One region of the Brevibacillus brevis NBRC 100599 genome, then DNA from elsewhere that is predicted to be linked to it. Evidence: predicted binding sites of a transcription regulator. Region 1 holds the regulator's gene; the other holds the start of a gene.
The links. Region 1 encodes CtsR, which represses protease genes until heat stress. Its sites were predicted from a motif close to ATGGTCAATAAAGGTCAAACA; they were not measured.
Positions count from the first base shown of each region.

Region 2: the regulator CtsR is predicted to act here: its motif matches at 3,419-3,439, upstream of clpP (ATP-dependent Clp endopeptidase proteolytic subunit ClpP).

Region 1 covers NC_012491.1:197,666-203,763, forward strand. The annotation lists gene BBR47_RS01155 (MGDG synthase family glycosyltransferase) at 1-649, shown strand, start outside; gene BBR47_RS01160 (HAD hydrolase-like protein) at 679-1,365, shown strand; gene BBR47_RS01165 (CtsR family transcriptional regulator) at 1,554-2,018, shown strand; gene BBR47_RS01170 (UvrB/UvrC motif-containing protein) at 2,035-2,553, shown strand; gene BBR47_RS01175 (protein arginine kinase) at 2,573-3,646, shown strand; gene BBR47_RS01180 (ATP-dependent Clp protease ATP-binding subunit) at 3,713-6,098, shown strand, end outside.
Region 2 covers NC_012491.1:5,562,796-5,568,893, forward strand. The annotation lists gene BBR47_RS26265 (PAS domain-containing sensor histidine kinase) at 1-560, shown strand, start outside; gene BBR47_RS30670 (DUF4023 domain-containing protein) at 596-730, shown strand; gene BBR47_RS26275 (branched-chain amino acid ABC transporter substrate-binding protein) at 983-2,218, opposite strand; gene BBR47_RS26280 (copper amine oxidase N-terminal domain-containing protein) at 2,437-2,910, opposite strand; gene BBR47_RS26285 (hypothetical protein) at 3,126-3,347, shown strand; gene clpP (ATP-dependent Clp endopeptidase proteolytic subunit ClpP) at 3,479-4,081, shown strand; gene BBR47_RS26295 (H-type small acid-soluble spore protein) at 4,191-4,376, opposite strand; gene BBR47_RS26300 (hypothetical protein) at 4,393-4,575, opposite strand; gene BBR47_RS26305 (HPr family phosphocarrier protein) at 4,703-4,960, opposite strand; gene whiA (DNA-binding protein WhiA) at 5,010-5,957, opposite strand; gene BBR47_RS26315 (gluconeogenesis factor YvcK family protein) at 5,966-6,098, opposite strand, start outside.

The DNA of each region.
Region 1 (6,098 bases):
CCTGTTAGACGTTTATCGACAGGATCATCAAAAATTCATTCCGATGGGCATTCCTATCATGAAGAAATTCAGCTTGCCATTGGAACCCGAATTGATTCGGCAAAAGCTTGGTCTCGCTCCTGAACAAAAGAGCATTATTCTTTCGGGGGGCGGATTGGGTCTCGGCTCGATGGAAAAGGTATTAGATGGGCTAGAAGAGATTAACATTCCCCTGAAAACTTTTGTGTTAACAGGGACAAACGACAAGCTATACAATAAGGTGACAAATCGTACGTATCGGCATGAAGTCATTCCGCTAAAATTCATCAATAACTTCCACGAATACTTGGAAACGGCTGATTTAATTGTCACCAAATCAGGCGGACTTACATCAGCTGAAGTAATGAGTAAACGGGTACCCATGATTGTTTACAACCCTCTGCCTGGACAGGAAGAGAGGAATAGCCACTTTTTGCTCAATAATGGATGTGCGGTACACGCGAATCTATCCGAGCAGTTGATTTACTTTATCGATGAACTATTGCATAGCCCGTCCAAGGTGGAATATATGCGTAGAATGGGACAAAAAATCTCCAAGCCAGATGCTGCACAACGAATTACTGAGTTTATCATGGATGATATGAATATGTTGCCAGGAAAAGTAGAATAGCTGCCTAGCCAGACAAAATGGAGGAACCCATGACTGTACCATTCGCGATATTATTTGATATGGATGGCACGTTACTGCAAACAGAAAAGCTGTCGACCCCCGCTTTTATTCGAACGTTTGACCAGCTTCGTCAAAAAGGGCTATGGCAAGGGGAAACCCCTGACGAGCGTGAACTGATCAATGTACTGGGAATGACGATCGAGCAGATCTGGGACAAATTACTGCCGGGTGCGAGTGAAGAAGCCATTCGCTCAGCAGATGCTTTCTTGCTAGACAACGAAATCCAGTTACTCAAAGAACGAGTGACCGAGCTATATCCGGATGTAAAATCAACCTTAGAAAAGCTGCATGAAAAAGGAGTTGCTTTATTTGTAGCAAGCAATGGGCAGGAAGAGTACATCGATGCCATTTGTCAGGCATACGAGTTAAAGCCGCTGATGACAGACCTGTACTCGGCTGGTCGTTTCCGCACGCATTCCAAAAATGACCTGGTTGCAAAATTGTTGTCTGATTACAAAATTGGGCAGGCCATCATGGTAGGAGATCGTCACTCCGACGTGGAAGCAGGCAAGACAAACGGTTTATTTACCATTGGATGCGACTTTGGTTTTGCGAAACCAGGCGAGCTTGATGGGGCAGATGTTATTATCACCAGCTTCTCTCAGCTACTGAATCATTTGCCAGCAATCGACACCAATAAGCAAGAACAAGCATAAACCATTCCTCAGGGAGTGGTTTTTTTGTTGATCATGTCCAAGTTTCAAGCGACCCTCTTTTGCCCACACTAGAATGTGTAAGGGACACTTGCGGGCACGCACTAAACCCATTATAATTAACGTCAAAGATAGTCAAAGTCAATAGGTAACCTCATAAGAACATACACAGAGGAATAGGAGGCGATGACTTGCGAAACATCTCGGACATCATTGAACATCACTTGAAAAGCATCCTTACTAACAGTCCCAATGGATCGATCGAGATTCAGCGTAGTGAGCTTGCCGACCATTTTCAATGTGTGCCGTCTCAGATCAATTACGTCATCAATACGCGCTTTACCGTTCAAAAAGGATACCTCGTAGAGAGTAAGCGCGGGGGCGGCGGGTATATTCGCATACGCAAGGTGCAGATTGTCAGCAAAGCACGCTTGCAGGAATTGCTAACAGAAGAACTGATTGGTGAGAGCATCAGTCAGAGTGTGGGATATGCGATCGTAGAAAGACTATTGGAGGAAGGGTTAGTCAACATTAGAGAAGCCACCTTGATGAAAATCGCTACCTCGCGAAACGTTTTGACTCTGGAAGCTGAATTGCGGGATCGTTTGCGGGCAAATATTTTAAAGCAGATGATCGCGGCAATCTTGTTGAAGTAAAAGGAGGTATGATGTTATGAACTGTGAGGAATGCGGAAAACGACCGGCGACACTTCATTTGACGAAAATCGTCAATGGCGAAAAAACCGAATACCATATTTGCGAGCAATGTGCTCATGAAAAAGGGGACGTCTTTACCGGCTTTCACAACTTCAGCATCAACAATCTCCTGTCAGGACTTTTAAAATTTGATCCCATGCAAAAGAATGGACGCGAAACGGCAACGAATAAGCCGCTTCAATGCGAAACATGTGGACTCACATATGCTCAATTTAGTAAAAGCGGCCGATTTGGCTGTAGTGATTGCTACACCTTTTTGGGGGATCGACTGGACCCACTTTTCCGCCGGATTCATGGAAACACACAGCATAGTGGAAAAGTACCAGAGCGTACCGGTGGCAAACTGAAGATCCGTAAAGAGCTGGAGCAACTAAAGCAAGCGCTGCAAAGTCATGTCGCCAGTGAAGAGTTCGAGAAGGCAGCAGAAATGCGTGATCGAATTCGAGCATTGGAACAAAAAATGGCCCAATCGTAGCAAGGGAGGTTAGCTGGTTATGTCCCAAAAGCAGTTTATGCAAAACCCGTGGAGCAATTGGATGAAAGGAGAAGGTCCTGATTCCGACATTGTCATTAGTACACGGCTGCGTATCGCCCGTAACCTGCGCCAGCACCCCTTTCCGTTATTGGCAACGGACTCGCAGGCCGAGGAAGTCGTCAGAAAGGTAACGGAAGTAAGCGATTCGGAGGCAATGCGCAAACGGCATCAGCTTCAGGTCATCCATATGGATCAAATTAACCCGTTAGAAAAACGGGTGCTCGTAGAAAAGCATCTGATTAGCCCTCATCTGGCAGAGGAATCCCGTAAAGGTGCCGTATTGCTTCGGGAAGATGAGTCTGTCAGCATTATGGTTAATGAAGAAGACCACATTCGAATACAGGTACTATTACCCGGGTTTCGTTTGAACGAGGCATGGGAAATAGGTACGAAGATAGACGACATTTTTGAGAAAAGCTTGAACTACGCGTTCGACGAAACTCGAGGATATCTTACAAGCTGCCCAACCAATGTGGGTACGGGAATTCGTGCATCCGTGATGCTGCACCTGCCCGCTCTGGTGATGACGCAGCAGATCAGCAGAATTTTACAGGCGATTAATCAAGTTGGTCTGGTCGTTAGAGGAATTTACGGAGAGGGCAGCGAAGCTCTAGGGAATCTTTTTCAGTTATCCAATCAGGTCACACTGGGGATGTCTGAGTCGGATATCCTTTCCAATCTCTACGGTGTGGCCAGACAGATTATTGAGCAAGAGCGTGTGGCACGCACTTACTTGCTGGAGCATACCCGGGTTTCTTTGGAGGATCGGATTTTTCGGTCGTATGGCATCTTGATGTATGCCCGCACGGTAGAGTCCAAGGAAGCGGCTCAGCGCCTGTCAGATGTACGTCTGGGGATTGATCTAGGCATCATTCCTAATGTATCTCCGCTCGTCTTAAACGAACTGTTGGTCACGACACAGCCAGGTTTTTTACAACACCACGCTGGTCAAAAGCTCACTCCGGACCAACGCGACGAAAGAAGGGCAAGGCTGATCCGCGAACGTCTACGCGTAGTAGAATCACAAGAGTAATCGTAATGGTATCACGCAATTGTTAACCATATAGAGAAAAAACACGGTTATACGGAGGTGTACGATATGATGTTTGGACGTTTTACAGAACGCGCACAAAAAGTACTGGCGCTTGCCCTGGAAGAGGCGGTTCGTCTCGGACACAAAGATATTGGGACAGAGCATGTGCTGCTGGGACTCATTCGAGAAGGCGAAGGAATTGCGGCGAAGGCACTGCAATCACTTGGGCTTGGCCTCGATAAAATCCAGAGTGAAGTGGAGTCGTTAATCGGGCGAGGAACAGAGCAGTCCGGTAGTAATTACACACCAAACTATACACCTCGCGCCAAAAAGGTCATTGAACTGTCGATGGACGAAGCCCGCAAGCTGGGTCATACCTATGTGGGGACTGAACATATTCTGCTTGGCTTGATCCGTGAGGGAGAAGGCATTGCTGCGAGAATCATGAACAATTTGGGCGTTAGCCTGAACAAGGCACGGCAACAGGTGCTCCAGCTGCTGGGCAGCTCGGAAATGATGGCATCTCATCAACCGTCTGGAGGGAATCCAGCGGCGAATACGCCGACATTGGACGGCTTGGCAAGGGATCTGACTGCAATCGCTCGTGACGGCGGTCTGGACCCGGTTATCGGTCGCCAAAAAGAAATCGAGCGTGTGATCCAAGTACTTAGCAGACGTACCAAGAACAACCCTGTTTTAATTGGGGAGCCTGGTGTCGGGAAAACAGCTATCGCAGAAGGTCTTGCCCAAAAAATCGTGAACAACGAAATTCCGGAGACCCTTCGTGATAAGCGCGTCATGACCCTCGATATGGGAACCGTTGTTGCGGGAACCAAATATCGCGGTGAGTTCGAAGATCGTCTGAAAAAAATCATGGACGAAATTCGCCAAGCAGGAAACATCATCCTGTTTATTGATGAGCTGCACACCCTGATTGGTGCTGGTGGAGCAGAAGGCGCAATTGACGCCTCTAACATTTTGAAGCCTGCGCTGGCTCGTGGTGAGCTACAGTGCGTAGGTGCTACAACGCTGGATGAATATCGCAAGTACATCGAAAAAGACGCGGCACTGGAGCGTCGTTTCCAACCGATTCAGGTTGATGAACCGACAGCGGAGGATGCCATTCGTATCCTGCATGGCCTTCGTGATCGTTATGAAGCCCACCACCGTGTCAAAATTACCGATGAAGCAATCGAGCAGGCAGTAAAGCTGTCTGACCGCTATATTACGGAACGCTTCCTGCCTGACAAGGCCATCGACTTGGTTGACGAGGCGGCATCGAAAGTCCGCTTGCAATCCTTTACCGTTCCGCCAAACCTCAAAGAGCTGGAGGGACGTCTGGAAGAGGTGCGCAAGGAAAAAGACGCTGCCGTACAATCACAAGAGTTCGAGGAAGCAGCAGCACTTCGCGATCAGGAGCAAAAACTGCGTGAAGAACTGGATAAAACGAAAAAAGACTGGAAAGAACGCCAAGGCCAGCTGAACATGGAGGTTACGCCAGAAGACATCGCGCAAGTAGTGGCGAGCTGGACGGGTATTCCTGTGTTAAAGCTGAAGGAAGAAGAAACAGAGCGCTTGTTGAAGATGGAAGAGATTTTGCACGATCGCGTTATTGGTCAAGATGAAGCAGTCAAATCCATTTCGCGTGCGATCCGCCGTGCCCGTGCTGGTTTGAAAGACCCAAAACGCCCAATCGGCTCGTTTATCTTCCTGGGGCCTACCGGTGTGGGTAAAACCGAATTGGCTCGTGCCGTGGCGGAGACGCTTTTCGGTGACGAGGATGCCATGATCCGCGTGGATATGTCCGAGTACATGGAGAAGCATTCCACCGCTCGTCTGGTAGGTGCCCCTCCAGGCTACGTAGGCTTTGACGAGGGCGGTCAGCTGACCGAAAAAGTGCGCCGTAAGCCTTACTCCGTCATTTTACTGGACGAAATCGAGAAAGCTCACCCAGACGTATTCAACATCCTGCTACAAGTTCTGGATGATGGTCGTTTGACAGACTCCAAGGGACGTACCGTCGACTTCCGCAATACGGTTGTCATCATGACTTCCAACGTCGGAGCCAGCATGATCAAGAAAAATACAACGCTCGGCTTCACGACCAATGATTCGGAAAGAAAGTATCAGGATATGAAGGACAAAGTCATGGATGAGCTGAAGAAGAGCTTCCGTCCTGAGTTCTTGAACCGTATCGACGAAGTCATCGTGTTCCACTCCTTGGAGCAAGAGCATATCGAGCAAATCGTAACTCTCATGACAGATGAGCTGCGTAAACGTTTGAAAGAGCAGGACATTGATTTCCAATTGACCGAAGAAGCCAAGAAAGTATTGGCAAAAGAAGGCTTTGATCCGGCCTATGGTGCACGTCCTCTGCGTCGAGCTATCCAGCGCCACATCGAGGATAATTTGTCCGAGGAATTGCTCAAGGGCACGATCAGTAAAGGCGATA
Region 2 (6,098 bases), 930 kb from region 1:
ATAACCAGCAGTACGCCGACATCATGCTCTCTGAACTGGACCGAATCAATTTTATTGTGAGTGAATTGCTAGTCTTAGCAAAGCCTCATAGCATTCAAATCAAGCCTCTTCCGCTCATCCCTTTGCTAGAAAACGTTTTGACACTTTTGAGATCGGAAGCAAATTTGAAAAACATCGATTTTCGGACCGCATTTGCTTACCATCCAATCATTGCGGGGGAAGAAAACCAGCTCAAGCAGGTCTTTATCAACATCATTAAAAATGCTATCGAAGCGATCGATGGACATGGTGAGGTTGTTATTGCCACCACCCTAAAAGACAATCATCAGGTGCTCATTACGCTCACGGATACTGGCTGTGGAATCTCTGAAGAAATGATTCACAAGCTGGGTGCCCCCTTTTTCACGACAAAAGAAAACGGAACTGGCCTCGGCCTCATGATCAGCAGCAAAATCATGAAAGACCACAACGGCAGCCTGGAAATTAAAAGCAGAGAGCACGAAGGTACAATGGTAGAGATAACACTGCCGATTGTTCAGGACCAAATTGGGTCATCCTAGAAAAGTGTACATCTCATCATCGGTGGAGGTGCCCTATGGATTTTACCAAAATGAGCACGAGTGAGTTCGTGGCCAAAATTCGCGAATCCCAAGCGAAAAACCTACGAAGCAGACAGCATCAGGGCTATGGTCATCCCGAAAAGCGGTTGCCTAGCAAGCAAGGTATTTAACAAGCAAAAGCCCACCCGTTAGCTCCTTTGGCTAAAACGAGTGGGCTTTTGTCATTGCTATTGTGGATCCTGTTTATTCAGGTTACGATCTCTTTCGGACTTTTGCTTCTGGGTGCCTTGGGTCTTGCTGCTGTGTCCTTGGTTTCCGCCATTCTTGGTATTTCGATTGTTTGACATCAGAATCCCTTCCTTTTCATTCTGGTATTCATGCCAAACGTAGTATGTCCCAAATGGCTTATTCATAATGAAGAATTACTTCGCTTCACCCATGAATACTTTCTTTCCGTCCTCATACTTGTACACGTATACGGAAGCAAAGTCGTTGTCGCCTTTTTCATTGAATGTTACGTTAACGAATTTGCCTTTGTAATCTTTGGTTTTGTGAACCGCTTCCAGCACTTGTTCACGCGTTGGCTTTTTGCCGCCGTTTGCTTTGATCGCTTCTTCCAGACCGTTCAGCATAACACCCATGGAGTCATAACCAAACGAAGTGAAGATCCCTACTTTGTTGCCAGTCGCGCTCTCGAAGTCTGTGATCCATTTCTTGCCGTCTTCGGTAGCACCAATATCGCCAACCGTGGAAGTAAAGACTACGTTATTGGCATTTTCCGCACCAGCAATTTTCACCATGTCAGCGGAGTCGTAGCCATCGCCACCCATGAAGACACCTTTGAAGCCTTTTTCACGCGCTTGTTTCACGATGATCCCTGCATCAGAGTAGTATCCACCGAAGTAGATCATCTCTGGATTTTTCGCAAGGATTTGGGTGATGATCGCACTATAATCCTTCTCGCCTGCTGTTACCCCTTCATAGCCGAGAACTTGTACGCCGTCTTTTTCAAATTGCTTTTTCACTTCTTCCGCAAGACCTTGTCCATAAGCAGCCTTGTCATGCATAACGAATGCTGTTTTTACATTCAACTGATTTTTAGCAAAAATCGCAGCCTTGGAGCCTTGCTGATCATCACGCGCACAAATGCGGTGTACGATCTGTTTGCCTTGCTCAGTCAAATCTGAGCCCGTTGCAGAAGGAGATACCATTACGAGCTTCTCTTGCTCGTATTGCGCTGCTGCTGTGATCGAAGCACCTGTTGTAGCATGGCCTACTACTCCGACTACATCAGGATTCGAAATCAACATTTGTGCGACTGCTACCCCTTGTTTCGGGTCAGCTTGGTCGTCTTGCGCGGACAATTGAACGTCAAAGCCAAGTGCTTTGAATGCCTCTGCCTTTTCTTTCAACGCATATTCAGCACCAGCTTTTGCTGTGCTTCCATAATCAGAATACTGACCAGACATCGGACCAACTACAGCAACAACGAGCTTCTCAGTAGCGCCACTTGCACCGCCCGTGCTTCCTCCGCTATTGTTGCTCGGCTGTGGTGTCGCGCTTTGGCTACCAGTCCCCGCACCTCCACCGCAGCCCGCGAGCATTGTGCCGAGAGCAAATGTTGCAGCCAGTATCGACAATGATTTCTGTTTTTTCATAGCAAAAATCCCCCTCTTTATTTATGAGCAAACTATGAATCACAATCTTATTGTAGGATATTTTAGAAAATTTGCAATAGAAATGATTGAAAGAAGAATCAATAAAAAAAACCCTCTATCGCTGTCTGCTAATAGAGGTGTACACAAGTAGTATTGAGGCAAATAGCCACTTCTACGCATAGAAGTGGCTATCCTCATGAGAAGTATCCCATTGATTATTAGGAATTAATTGGAATGCTCAGCTTGTAAGTGAGCGTTTTTGCATCGTACTCTACTTTTGCACCCAATTCTTGGGCAATGAATACGAGGGGCACGAGCACTGCTCCGGTCACTGGACGTGGCGGATTTGCTACACTCGTTTCTTTGCCGTTTTTATAAGCAAAGTTTTGGTTTTCGTACATACGCAGAGCGTACTTGTTGTCTTTGGCAACCAACAGAGATTTAGTCGTGCTATCCCATGCTGCACTACCACCCAAAGCAATCGCCAATGTGCTCGCATTCACATACGCAACACCATTTTCAGTAACGATTTCTTGTGGGAATGGGAACTCCTTGCCGTTTAGCTGAACTTTGATTTTTTGTTGTACAGCTGGTGCAGGAGCAGGAGAAGTTTGGGCAAACGCAGCCGTTGCCGCTACACTTCCTGTTAGAAGAGCTGCTGTCAGCATCATTGTAGAAAACTTGCGAAGCATAATAAACACCCCTTAAATATCATGAAATGAATTCCAATTTTGTATGATTCGACATAAATCAACTTTTTCCTTCTTTTTTATCCCATACATTTCCTATGTAATTCTCTCTCCAAACATGACAAGACTAGGAAAAAAAATAAATATCCCACGAACAAATGTTTTTGTGCACAACCTGTGCATAACATTGTGGATAACTTTCGAAAGTGAGGCTTACTATGGCAGGGGAACGTTTTTTTCTCATTTATCAAGAGGCCAGTGATGAAGAATGCTTATTGACCATTGAACCATACAAAGATCAACAGGAGCTGGCGGAAGCCATCAATCAACTTCAAGCCAAACAAGTCGATGAATATACGATTATCAAGGGAAAGAAGATGAAAGCCACGCTGAAACTCGCCGTCGATTTAACCGAGGCCGATGAGAATTCCAAGGAATGAATGTTTTCCTTTTCGAGTAGGTTTAGACAGAGGGAATTTGGCAAACATGGTAGTGAGGGCGCGCACTTATGTGTTTGACCTTCATTGACCTTTTGTGTATGATATTGTTACAAAGAGAGGAGGAAGACTAGATGCATATGAATTTAATTCCAACCGTCATTGAACAGACAAACCGCGGGGAACGTGCTTACGATATTTATTCCCGCCTGCTCAAAGACCGCATCATCTTTCTGGGAACCCCAATCAACGACACCGTAGCCAATATCGTTGTGGCACAGTTGTTGTTCCTTCAGGCGGAAGATCCGGAGAAAGACATTCACTTGTACATAAACAGCCCAGGCGGTTCTATTACTGCTGGTATGGCAATTTACGATACTATGCACTTCATCAAGCCTGATGTATCCACCATTTGTATCGGAATGGCTGCTTCCATGGGAGCATTCCTGCTGGCTGCTGGGGCAAAAGGCAAGCGCTTTGCTCTGCCAAACAGTGAAGTCATGATCCACCAACCATTGGGTGGCGCACAAGGACAAGCGAGCGACATTGAGATTGCCGCAAAACGTATCTTGAAGATGCGTGATCATCTGAACACCATCTTGGCTGAACGCACTGGACAGCCTTTGGAGCGCATCCAAAAGGATACCGATCGCGACAACTTCCTCTCTGCCGCTGAAGCAGTAGAGTACGGATTGATTGACAAAGTCATCACTTCCGAACCGTCTTCGAAAAAATAAGAGCTGTAGAAAAAAAAGCACTCGTGCCTGAACTACCGGCCGAGTGTTTTTTTGTATGCCGAGCAAACCCCTAGAGGCTTTCCTTGGTCTGCTCAGCTTTTTCGATGAATCATTGTGATACTTCCATTAACTGACTGACATAGACTGTTCGGCTATGCCCTGGATTTTTTTCCTCATGTACACGTGCTGTTGACGTTTTTTCGTCTACAGCATCGATCCAAACGGCTTGTCCATCGTACTCTACCTTGATATGGTCGTCGGATTTCATGATGGCTTGTGCTCTTGTTACATTCATAAGTGACTGACTCCCTCTATTGGTCATCGTCAAGAGCTTGCTTGGCTGACGTAGCCCCTGTCATCGTATCTACTGTCGTTTCTTCAATCAGGCCGTTTTGGTCGGAAACAACTCCGCCCCCCAGTCCCTCATTCACCATCCGATCAATGTCCATATCATAACAATCGCGGCCCTCGTAACACTTATCACGGTTACTCATGTCTCATTCCTCCTTCAAGCAATATACATGGTTAGAAATGCCCTGCCCGAAGTGAATTGATACATATTCATCAAGATAACCAACAAAAAAAGACACCTCCCTTAAGGGAAAAGTGTCTCTCGTGACTCTATTCTTCTTTGCTTACCAGATTCGTAAGGCTGCTGACTGCCTGGGAGGCATCCGGCCCTTCTGCCAAAATGGTAATTTCCGTTCCAGAGCTGATTGCGAGGCTCATGATACCCATGATGCTTTTCGCATTGACCTTCTTGTTGCCTTTTTCTACGAATACTTCCGATGCAAAACGGTTAGCTTCCTGTACGAAAAAAGCTGCTGGACGAGCTTGCAAACCGGTCTTTAACTGAACCACGACCTGCTGTTGAACCATGAATGGACCTCCTTACTTGTAGACTATTATCCTTTAGTATAACATGCATCTACATCGAAATATTTTGTTTTTCTCGTATTTTGTCAGCGATTTCGTTAATTTTCCGCAAGCGGTGGTTAATGCCCGATTTGCTCACTACTCCGCTTGGCACCATCTCGCCCAATTCTTTCAAATTGATGTCAGGATGAGCCACTCGAAGCTCCGCGACCTCGCGCAGACGTTTTGGCAAATTCTCCAATCCCATCTCTTGATCGATGAGCTGAATATTTTCCATTTGTCTGGTGGCTGCATTCACCGTTTTGTTTATGTTCGCGATTTCACAATTGTGTAAACGGTTTACGGAGTTCCGCATGTCCTTTACGATTCGGACGTCCTCGAAATACAGCAGCGCCTGATGAGCTCCTATCAAGCTCAAAAACTCTGTAATCTTTTCGCCTTCTTTAATATAGAGAACATACCCTTTTTTCCGCTCGATGCACTTGGCATTTAGTTTATACCGATTGGCGATCTTGGTCAATGCTTCGCAAAAATCCTGATAGGAAGTGAAAATCTCCAGATGATAGCTGGATGCCTCTGGATGATTCACTGATCCCCCCGCCAAAAAAGCCCCCCGCAAATAAGCAGCGCGGCAGCATGACTTTTTCACGATCTCTGGAGCGATTCCTGGGATAAACGACAGGCTTTGATCCATGATGCCCAAGTCTTGCAGGATCTCATTGGCCTTATTCGGAATACGCACAATGTAGACGTTGTTTTTTTTCAAACGCATTTTTTTGCGAACTAGCAATTCAGCGTGTATCTGAAACAACCTCTTGATTAACGTGTAAATGCGTCGGGCAATCGCCGCGTTCTCTGTCGTCACATCCAGCACCAGTCGTCCGGCTCCAAACTGCAGACTTCCATTCATCCGAATCAAGGCTGAGAGCTCTGCCTTGCTGCAGCAATCGGCACCCTCCATCATGGTAAGCTCTTTTTTGGTATGCGCGGCGAATGACATCGACTTCACTACTCCTTCTCTATCTTCAGCACCTTCCGTCTTCGTTTGACAAGTGACACAACCTGCTTGCTGACAGCATGTGCATCGTGACGTAGGTATCCGTCCTCAAATGTGACTAACGGCTTCGCCACTACATGCAGA